DNA from 2 places in the Bradyrhizobium sp. Pa8 genome. Region 1 is predicted to be linked to the other one. Evidence: riboswitches for the same ligand, from Rfam matches in the RefSeq annotation. Region 1 holds a riboswitch; the other holds the start of a gene.

Region 1 (4,814 bases):
CTTGGCCTTCAAGGTCGCGATCGCGGGCCTGAGATCGCGCAACGCGCCCGAGGAGCCCGGATATTGCAGCAGCGCGCCGAGCACGTCGGATTTGTCGAGATCGGCGAGGGGATCGCCGACGATCAGGGTCCAGCCCAGTGGCTCGGCGCGGGTGCGCATCACAGCCAGCGTCTGCGGATGCACGTCCTTGTCGACGAAGAAGGCCTTTGCTTCGACCTGCGAGTGCCGCTCCGCCAGCGCCATCGCTTCCGCCGCGGCGGTCGCTTCATCCAGCAGCGAGGCGTTGGCGACGTCGAGACCGGTGAGATCGCAGATCATGGTCTGGAAGTTGAGCAGCGCCTCCAGCCGGCCCTGGCTGATCTCGGGCTGGTAGGGCGTGTAGGCCGTGTACCAGGCGGGATTCTCCAGAATGTTGCGCTGGATCACCGCGGGCAAAACCGTGCCGGAATAGCCTTGGCCGATCAGCGAGGTGAAGACCTGGTTCTCTCGCGCGAGCCCGGCCATGTGCGCGATCGCCTCGGTCTCGCTCAAGGGCTTGCCGAGATCGAGCGGGGTGGCCTGCCGGATCGAGGCCGGCAGCGTCTCCGCCATCAGCGCGTCGACGCTCTTGGCGCCGACGGCCTCCAGCATTGCGGTGACGTCGCGCGCCGACGGGCCGATGTGGCGGCGAACGAAGGTGGCGGCGGTCTCGCCGCTGGATTTACGGTGCGCGGTCATCGCTTGCTCCATTGTCCTTAAGCCGTGTGGGCCTTGTAGGCGGCTTCATCCATGAGGCCGCCGAGCTCGCTCTTGTCGGCCATCCTGATCTTGAAGAACCACGCCTTGCCTTGCGCGTCCGAGTTCACCAGCGCCGGTTCGGCGGCGAGCGCGTCGTTGGTCTCGAGCACTTCGCCCGTAACAGGCGCGTAGACGTCGGAGGCGGCCTTCACCGATTCCACGACGGCGGCGGCTTCCGCCTTCTTCAGCGCACGGCCGACCTTGGGCAGTTCGACGAACACGACGTCGCCGAGCTGCGACTGCGCGTAGTCGGTGATGCCGACGGTGGCGACGTCGCCGTCGATGGCCAGCCATTCGTGGTCGGAGGTGTACAGCGTCGTGGTCATTTTCTCAGTCCTCAGCGTTTGTAGGTGTTTTTCACGAAAGGCATGGCGGCGACCGTGAGCGGCAGCCGCTGGCCGCGCACCTCGGCGAAGAGTTTTGTATCGAGCGCGCTCGATGCGGTGGGCACATAGCCCATCGCAACCGGCGCGTTCAGGCTCGGGCCGAAACCGCCCGAGGTGACCTTTCCGATCGGCTCGCCGCCCGCGTCATCCGCAAACAGCAGCGCGCCCTCGCGCACCGGCGCGCGGCCTTCCGTGCGCAGGCCGACGCGGCGGCGGCTCGCGCCGTTGTCGAAATGAGCCAGGATCTTTTCGGCGCCGGGAAAACCGCCGGCGCGGGCGCCGCCGCTGCGGCGGCTCTTCTGCACCGACCATTCCAGCGCGGCCTCGACCGGCGTGGTGGCCGTGTCGATGTCGTGCCCGTAAAGACAGAGCCCGGCCTCCAGCCGCAGGCTGTCGCGCGCACCGAGCCCGATCGGCATCACGTCGGGATTGTCCAGCAGCGTTTTGGCGAGACGCTCGGCATCGGCCGCGGGGACCGAAATCTCGAACCCGTCCTCGCCGGTATAGCCGGAGCGCGAGACGGAGCAGTCGAGACCGGCAACCTTGTGCGGGCCGGCATCCATGAACTTCATGGTGGGCGCCTCTGCACATAATTTCGCCAGTGTGGCTTCCGCCTTCGGGCCCTGGAGCGCGATCAGGGCGCGGTCTTGAAGCGAATCGATGATGCAGTCGTCCGAGAGATGCGCGCGCAGATGCGCCTCGTCCGCTTCCTTGCAGGCGGCGTTGACGACCAGGAACAGGTGATCGCCGAAATTGGCGACCATCAGATCGTCGAGAATCCCGCCGTCCGGATTGGTGAACTGGGCGTAGCGCTGCCGTCCCGGGGCAATCGCCACGATATCCTGCGGCACCAGCCGTTCCAGCGCGCGGGCGGCGTCCTCGACCTTGCCCGACTTCGGCCGAAGCGCGAGCTGGCCCATGTGGGAGACGTCGAACAGGCCGGCCTGGCTGCGGGTATGGAGGTGTTCTTTCAGGACGCCCGCAGGGTACTGCACAGGCATGTCATAGCCCGCGAACGGCACCATCTTGCCGCCGAGGGAGACATGAAGCCCGTGAAGGGGCGTATGTTTGAGGGAATCTTGGTCGTCGCGCGCAAGCATTACGGGGGCCCTCGGTGGTTCCCCGGGGACAATTCCCCGGTAGCAACCAGTCGAAGCCCCATCTGTCGCTGTGCCTGAGAGTATTATCCCGTCGGCGGACGCAGTCCGGGCCTTAAGCCCATCGGCGCCTCTTTCCAGATGTCGTCAAAGCCACGCGGTCCTTTTGCCTGAGAGTTTCCGGGGCGGTTGCTCCTTCGGCGCCGGCACCAAAGCCGGTCTCTCCCGACGTGGCCGTACGATACAGATGGGTACAGACCACAGCCCGGCCAAGCCTGTCAACGCGGCCGTTGCGGCTTTCAACGGGATTGCAACGGGATTGAGCGCCTGCGGCAACTCACTGATCTCCTTGCACAGTTTCTGGACAGCGCAGCTGGCCTTGTCTAAAAGCGCTTTGACCCGCAGATATCAGCCCAAATGCCAGGTTTGGATGGCGTATCGCGGGTCCAAGCACACCCGATTGGATGAACATGAGCGGCGTCAACGAGATCAGGTCGACCTTTCTGAACTTCTTTGCCGAGAACGGCCACGAAATCGTGTCGTCCTCGCCATTGGTGCCGCGCAACGATCCCACGTTGATGTTCACCAATGCCGGCATGGTGCAGTTCAAGAACGTCTTCACCGGCGTCGAGAAGCGGCCCTATCAGCGCGCCACCACGTCGCAGAAATGCGTGCGCGCCGGCGGCAAGCACAACGACCTCGACAATGTCGGCTACACCGCGCGCCATCTCACCTTCTTCGAGATGCTCGGCAATTTCTCGTTCGGCGACTATTTCAAGGAGCGCGCGATCGAGCTGGCCTGGACCCTGATCACGCGGGAGTTCGGGCTCAAGAAAGACAAGCTGCTCGTCACCGTCTACCACACCGACGACGAGGCGGCCGGCCTCTGGAAGAAGATCGCGGGCTTCTCCGACGACCGCATCATTCGCATCCCGACCTCGGACAATTTCTGGGCGATGGGCGATACGGGGCCGTGCGGGCCGTGCTCGGAGATCTTCATCGACCGCGGCGACCACATCTGGGGCGGACCTCCGGGCTCGCCGGAAGAGGACGGCGACCGCTTCCTCGAATTCTGGAATCTCGTGTTCATGCAATACGAGCAGGTGACGAAGGAGGAGCGCGTGGATCTGCCGCGTCCCTCGATCGACACCGGCATGGGGCTGGAGCGCATGGCCTGCATCATGCAGGGCGTCGACAGCGTGTTCGAGACCGACCTGTTCCGCCATCTGATCGATGCGACCGCGTCCGCGCTCGGCAGCGGGCCGAACGAGCAGACCGTCGCCTCGTTCCGCGTCATCGCCGACCATCTGCGGTCCTCCGCTTTCCTCGTCTCTGATGGCGTGCTGCCCTCGAACGAGGGCCGCGGCTATGTGCTGCGCCGGATCATGCGCCGCGCGATGCGCCATGCGCAGCTGCTGGGAGCCAAGGAGCCGCTGATGCATCGCCTCGTGTGGGCGCTGGTCCGCGAGATGGGCCAGGCCTATCCCGACCTGATGCGCGCGGAGAATCTGATCGAGGAAACGCTGCGGCTGGAAGAGACCCGCTTCCGCAAGACGCTGGTGCGCGGCCTCGCCATTCTCGACGAGAAGAGCGCGTCCTTGAAGAAGGGCGACATGTTCGACGGCGACGTCGCCTTCACGCTGTACGACACCTACGGCTTCCCGCTGGATCTTACGCAGGACGCGCTGAAGTCGCGCGGCATCGGCGTCGACCAGGCCTCGTTCACCGACGCGATGGAGCGCCAGAAGGCCAAGGCGCGCGAGTCCTGGAAGGGTTCTGGCGAAGCGGCTTCCGAAGCAATCTGGTTCCCGCTGCGCGAAAAGCTCGGGGCCACCGAATTTCTGGGTTACGAGACCGAGAGCGCCGAAGGCGTAGTGTCGGCGCTGGTGAAGGACGGCCAGGAAGTCGCCAGCCTCAAGGCCGGTGACACCGGCGCGCTTCTTCTCAACCAGACGCCGTTCTATGCGGAGTCCGGCGGCCAGGTCGGCGACACCGGTGTGCTCACGGGAGAGGGCGGCATCAAGTTCCGCGTCACCGACACGCAGAAGAAGCTCGGCGATTTCTTCGTTCACGTCGGCACCGTGGAGAGCGGTGAGCTGAAGGTCGGTACCGCGCTGCAGCTCGAGGTCGATCACGGCAGGCGCTCCTCGATCCGCGCGCATCATTCGGCGACGCATCTCATCCACGAGGCGCTCCGCCAGGTGCTCGGCGACCACATCGCCCAGCGCGGCTCGATGGTGGCGCCCGACCGGCTGCGTTTCGACTTCGTGCATCCGAAGCCGATCACGGCGGAAGAGCTTGCCCGCGTCGAGGACATCGCCAACGACGTCGTGCTGGAAAACGACGAGGTCACGACCCGCGTCATGGGCGTCGACGAAGCGCGTGAGGCCGGTGCGCGTGCGCTGTTCGGCGAGAAATACGGCGACGAGGTCCGCGTCGTCTCGATGGGCAGGACCGCGCGCGAGCGCGGTGCCAATGCGCTCGGCTGGTCGGTCGAGCTCTGCGGCGGCACCCATGTGAAGCGCACCGGCGATATCGGCCTGATCACGCTGAC
Region 2 (4,814 bases), 160 kb from region 1:
GGTGTAGGTGAGCTTGTCGTCGGAGATCTTCCAGTCCGCCATCTGCGGCTGGATCTTGAAGTTCGAGTCCGTCGCGATCAGCGTGTCGTAGACCATGTAGCCATGGTCACGCGTGATGTAGGCGGTGGTGAAAATCGGATCGATGATGCGCAGATCCGAATGCATCACCGCAGTGATGGTTTTGCTGGCGGCGGCAAGTACCGGCGAGGCCATCGCCGTCGAAAGCGCAACGACCGATAGCGCAAGTGTGGAGGCGAACGCGCGACGCCCCCGGCGCATCAAGCTCAACATAAACGTTTCTCCTGACGTGAAACTGTTCAAAGGCAGGTTATTGGTTGAGCATTCGGTTCGTTCTTTAGGCGAACTAACCTCATGCGATGCCTTTGTCTTTTGAGACTTGCAGACAGTGCTGAGCGCGTCAATCCGGTTTCGCTGCAGCCCCAAGCGGCGCGCTCACGGGCTCCACAAAGATCGGTTTGGCTCTACAACGCTTTCCGCCAGTCCTATCCACGCCAATGCAATGCGCGTTCCATCTTTCAAGCCTGAGAGACATTAAGATGAATCCAGCCAATCTTCCCTTCGATTCCGAGGCGATGCTCCAGGGCCTGCGCGCCTGGGTGGAATGCGAGAGCCCGACCTGGGACGCGGGTGCCGTCAACCGCATGCTCGATATCGCAGCGCGGGATATGGCAATCATGGGTGCGACGATCGAACGCATCGGCGGCCGACAGGGCTTCGGCGGCGTGATCCGCGCGCGCTTCCCGCATCCGAAACAGGGCGAGCCGGGCATCCTGATCGCCGGGCACATGGATACCGTCCACCCGGTCGGCACCATCGAGAAGCTGAAATGGCGGCATGAGGGCAACAAGTGCTACGGCCCCGGCATCTACGACATGAAGGGCGGCAACTATCTCTCGCTGGAAGCGATCCGGCAGCTGGCACGCGCTTCCTTCACCACGCCGCTGCCGATCACCGTGCTGTTTACGCCCGACGAGGAAGTCGGCACGCCCTCGACGCGAGACATCATCGAGGCGGAAGCCGCGCGCAACAAATATGTGCTGGTGCCCGAACCGGGCCGCGCCGACAACGGTGTCACCACCGGACGTTACGCCATCGCGCGTTTCAATCTGGAAGCGACGGGCCGACCGAGCCATGCCGGCGCGACATTGTCGGCTGGACGCTCGGCGATCCGCGAGATGGCGCGGCAGATCCTCGCCATCGACGCGATGACGACGGAGGATTGCACCTTCTCGGTCGGCGTCGTGCACGGCGGACAATGGGTCAATTGCGTTGCCACGACCGCCACCGGCGAGGCGCTGTCCATGGCCAAGCGCCAGGCCGATCTCGACCGCGGCGTCGAACGGATGCTGGCGCTGTCGGGCACGACCAATGATGTTACGTTCAAGGTGACGCGCGGCGTCACGCGCCCCGTATGGGAGCCTGACGCCGGCACCATGGCGCTTTACGAGAAGGCGCGCGGCATCGCCAAATCGCTAGGCACTGAGCTGCCGCATGCGAGCTCCGGCGGCGGCTCCGACGGCAACTTTACCGGCGCGATGGGCATCCCGACACTCGACGGCCTCGGCGTGCGCGGCGGCAACGGCCACACGCTGGAAGAATTCATCGAGGTCGACAGCCTGGTCGAGCGCGGCCGCCTGATGGCGGGTTTGCTGGCGACGCTGGAGTAAATTGAATCAACTTCGCACTGCACAATGCGTTGGCAGTCGCGGTTTGAAATTTAGCCTTGTCCAAAAATGAGGCGTATCGTACTGCTCGATAGTCCACGCGACGATGCGGGAGAGATTGCAACGAAGGTTTCGGCTTTCGTTGCGGCGCCGACGGAGCAACCGCCCCGGAAACTCTCAGGCAAAAGGACTGTATCGTCAGGACGATCTGGAGAGAGGCGGCACGATCTTGGGATCGCGACGTCCACCGAAGGGGATAGTCTGGAGCTGACCTCGCCGAGGCCCGCAACGGATCAAGCTCTCAGGTAACCGTGACAGATGGGGCGCCGCCAACGGCCTTTGGCCGGCGGTTAGCCTATCCTTACTCACGGGAGCCCCGAACCTGCCATGACCCATATCGCCATCATCGGCGCCGGCATCACCGGCGTAACGACCGCCTATGCCCTGCTCGAACGCGGATACAAGGTAACGGTGCTCGACAAGCACCGCTACGCCGCGATGGAGACCTCCTTCGCAAATGGCGGACAGCTCTCCGCCAGCAACGCCGAAGTGTGGAACAGCACCGCCACGATCCTGAAAGGCCTGCGCTGGATGTTCCGGCGCGATGCGCCGCTGCTGATGAACCCGCGGCCGAACTGGCACAAATATTCGTGGATGAGCGAGTTCGTCGCCAATATCGGCAACTACCGCGCCAACACGGTTCAGACCACGCGGCTCGCGATCGAGGCCCGCAAGCATCTGTTCGAGATCGCGGAGCGCGAAGGCATCGACTTCGATCTCGAACGCCGCGGCATCCTGCACATCTATCACGACAAGAAGGGTTTTGAATCGGGCCTGCAGGTCAATGCGCTGCTGAAGGAAGGCGGGCTCGATCGCCGCCCGGTGACGCCGGAGGAGATCCGCGCCATCGAGCCGACGCTGCGCAAGGACTATTATGGCGGCTTCTACACGCCGTCGGATGCGACCGGCGATATCCACAAGTTCACGCGCGGACTTGCGGAAGCCTGCAAGCGGCGCGGCGCGACCTTTATCCATGAAGCCAACATCGATTCCATTGCTCAGGCGGGTGGCGGCTTTGTCATCGGCTGGGCTGATCTTTCCGCAACCGATGCAGTCGCGTCCGCGCGCGGCATGCTGAAGGTGGACGGCGTCGTGGTCTGCGCGGGCGTGGCCAGCCGGCACTTCGCCACCCTCCTCGACGAGCGCGTCAACGTCTATCCGGTGAAGGGCTACTCGATCACCGTGCAGCTCGACACCACCGAGAGCCGCAACGCGACGCCCACCGTGAGCCTGCTCGACGAAGCCGCAAAAATCGTCACCAGCCGGCTTGGCGCGGATCGTTTCCGCGTTGCCGGCACCGCCGAATTCAACGACTTCAACCGCGACATCCGCGCCGACCGCGTGCAGCCGCTGGTCGACTGGGTGCGCAGCAACTTCCCCGGCGTCGAAACGTCAAAGGTCGTGCCCTGGGCCGGGCTGCGGCCGATGATGCCGAACATGATGCCGGTGGTGCGCGCAGGACGGATGCCGGGCGTGTTCTTCAACACCGGCCACGGCCATCTCGGCTGGACCTTGTCGGCCGCGACCGCGCAGATGATTGCCGGGACCATCGACGGCTGGCGCGGGCTCAACGCACCGCCGACCGCACCGTCACTCAGGGTTGAGCGCGAGTTCCGCCATGCATCCTGAGTGGCCGATATCGGAGGCTCGGCGCCCTCTTGCGACCGCCCTGCCCTTGGCACACAATTTGCCCCGAAACGTCGGCTTCTCCGGCCGGCTTTCCAGCCCGAGTGACAGGCGTGCATGATAGACAGAACCGATTCCACGGGGGCCTCCCGGCCCCACAAGTTCCGCAGCCGGAGATAGGTGCATGCTAGGTTATCTCATTCGCCGCGTTCTGGCCGCGGTGCCCGTGATGGGCGTCGTCGCGCTGTTCGTCTTCCTGCTGCTGCGGCTGACGCCGGGCGATCCGGCCGCAATTCTCGCCGGCGATAACGCGACGCCGGAACGGCTGGAACGCATCCGCGACTCGCTCGGCCTCAACGAGCCGCTGATCGTGCAATTCATCACCTGGGTGAACAAGCTGCTGCACGGCGATCTCGGGACGTCGCTGATCTCCAACCTGCCGGTCATGAAGATGATCAGCCAGCGCGTCGAGCCGTCGATCTCGATCGCGCTCTCGACGATCATTCTTGCCGTCATCGTCGCCGTGCCCCTGGGCGTCATCGCGGCGTGGAAGCACGGCACCTGGATCGACCGTTTCGTGATGGGCCTCTCCGTGCTCGGCTTCTCCGTGCCGGTGTTCGTGGTCGGCTATCTCCTGATCGAGGTCTTCGCGATCGACCTGCGCTGGGTGCCGGTGCAGGGCTTCCGCAGCATCTTCAACGGCTTTGGACCGTTCTTCGAACGCATCATCCTGCCGACCTGCGCGCTCTCCTTCATCTACATCGCGCTGATCGCGCGCATGACGCGTGCGGCGATGCTCGACGTGCTCGGTGAGGACTACGTCCGCACCGCCCGCGCCAAGGGCATCAACGAGGTCGCCGTGATGATGCGCCATGCGCTGCGCAATGCCGCGGTGCCCGTGATCACCGTGATCGGCACCGGCTTTGCGCTGCTGATCTCCGGCGTCGTCGTCACCGAGAGTGTGTTCAACATCCCCGGCATCGGCCGCCTCACGGTGGACGCGGTGCTGGCGCGCGACTATCCGGTCATCCAGGCGATGATCCTGCTGACGTCGCTGATCTATGTCGTCGTCAATCTCCTGATCGACGTCGCCTACACGCTGCTCGATCCCCGGATCCGGTACTGAGGCAAGGATACCAACAAAAATGTCCGTCGATAGCCTCCCCCAGTCGTCCATTCCGATCACGTCGCCGCTGCGGCCGCGTTTCGGATTCCTCACCTCGACGCCGATCATCGCGGCGGCCACGATCTTGCTCGCGCTGATCGTGCTGGTCTCGATCCTGGCGCCGCTGATCGCGCCGCACGATCCGGTCCAGCTCGCGCCCTCGCAGCGGCTGAAGCCGGCCTCGGCGCAATTCCTGCTCGGCACCGACGCCTATGGCCGTGACCTCTTGTCACGCGTCATCTATGGCGGCCGCATCTCGCTCCTGATCGGCATCGGCT

What was found. Region 1 has a riboswitch for glycine ahead of gcvT (glycine cleavage system aminomethyltransferase GcvT). Riboswitches for the same ligand answer to the same signal wherever they lie in the genome.
Region 2: linked by a shared signal. The riboswitch ahead of ACKWRH_RS28960 (D-amino acid dehydrogenase) and the one ahead of gcvT (glycine cleavage system aminomethyltransferase GcvT) in region 1 are both predicted to bind glycine.

Annotation. Positions count from the first base shown of each region.
Region 1 covers NZ_CP176767.1:6,260,312-6,265,125, reverse strand. The annotation lists gene gcvP (aminomethyl-transferring glycine dehydrogenase) at 1-717, opposite strand, end outside; gene gcvH (glycine cleavage system protein GcvH) at 735-1,103, opposite strand; gene gcvT (glycine cleavage system aminomethyltransferase GcvT) at 1,115-2,263, opposite strand; glycine riboswitch at 2,410-2,498, opposite strand; gene alaS (alanine--tRNA ligase) at 2,731-4,814, shown strand, end outside.
Region 2 covers NZ_CP176767.1:6,102,328-6,107,141, forward strand. The annotation lists gene ACKWRH_RS28950 (ABC transporter substrate-binding protein) at 1-291, opposite strand, end outside; gene ACKWRH_RS28955 (M20/M25/M40 family metallo-hydrolase) at 558-1,688, shown strand; glycine riboswitch at 1,785-1,888, shown strand; glycine riboswitch at 1,892-2,005, shown strand; gene ACKWRH_RS28960 (D-amino acid dehydrogenase) at 2,073-3,374, shown strand; gene ACKWRH_RS28965 (ABC transporter permease) at 3,556-4,497, shown strand; gene ACKWRH_RS28970 (ABC transporter permease) at 4,517-4,814, shown strand, end outside.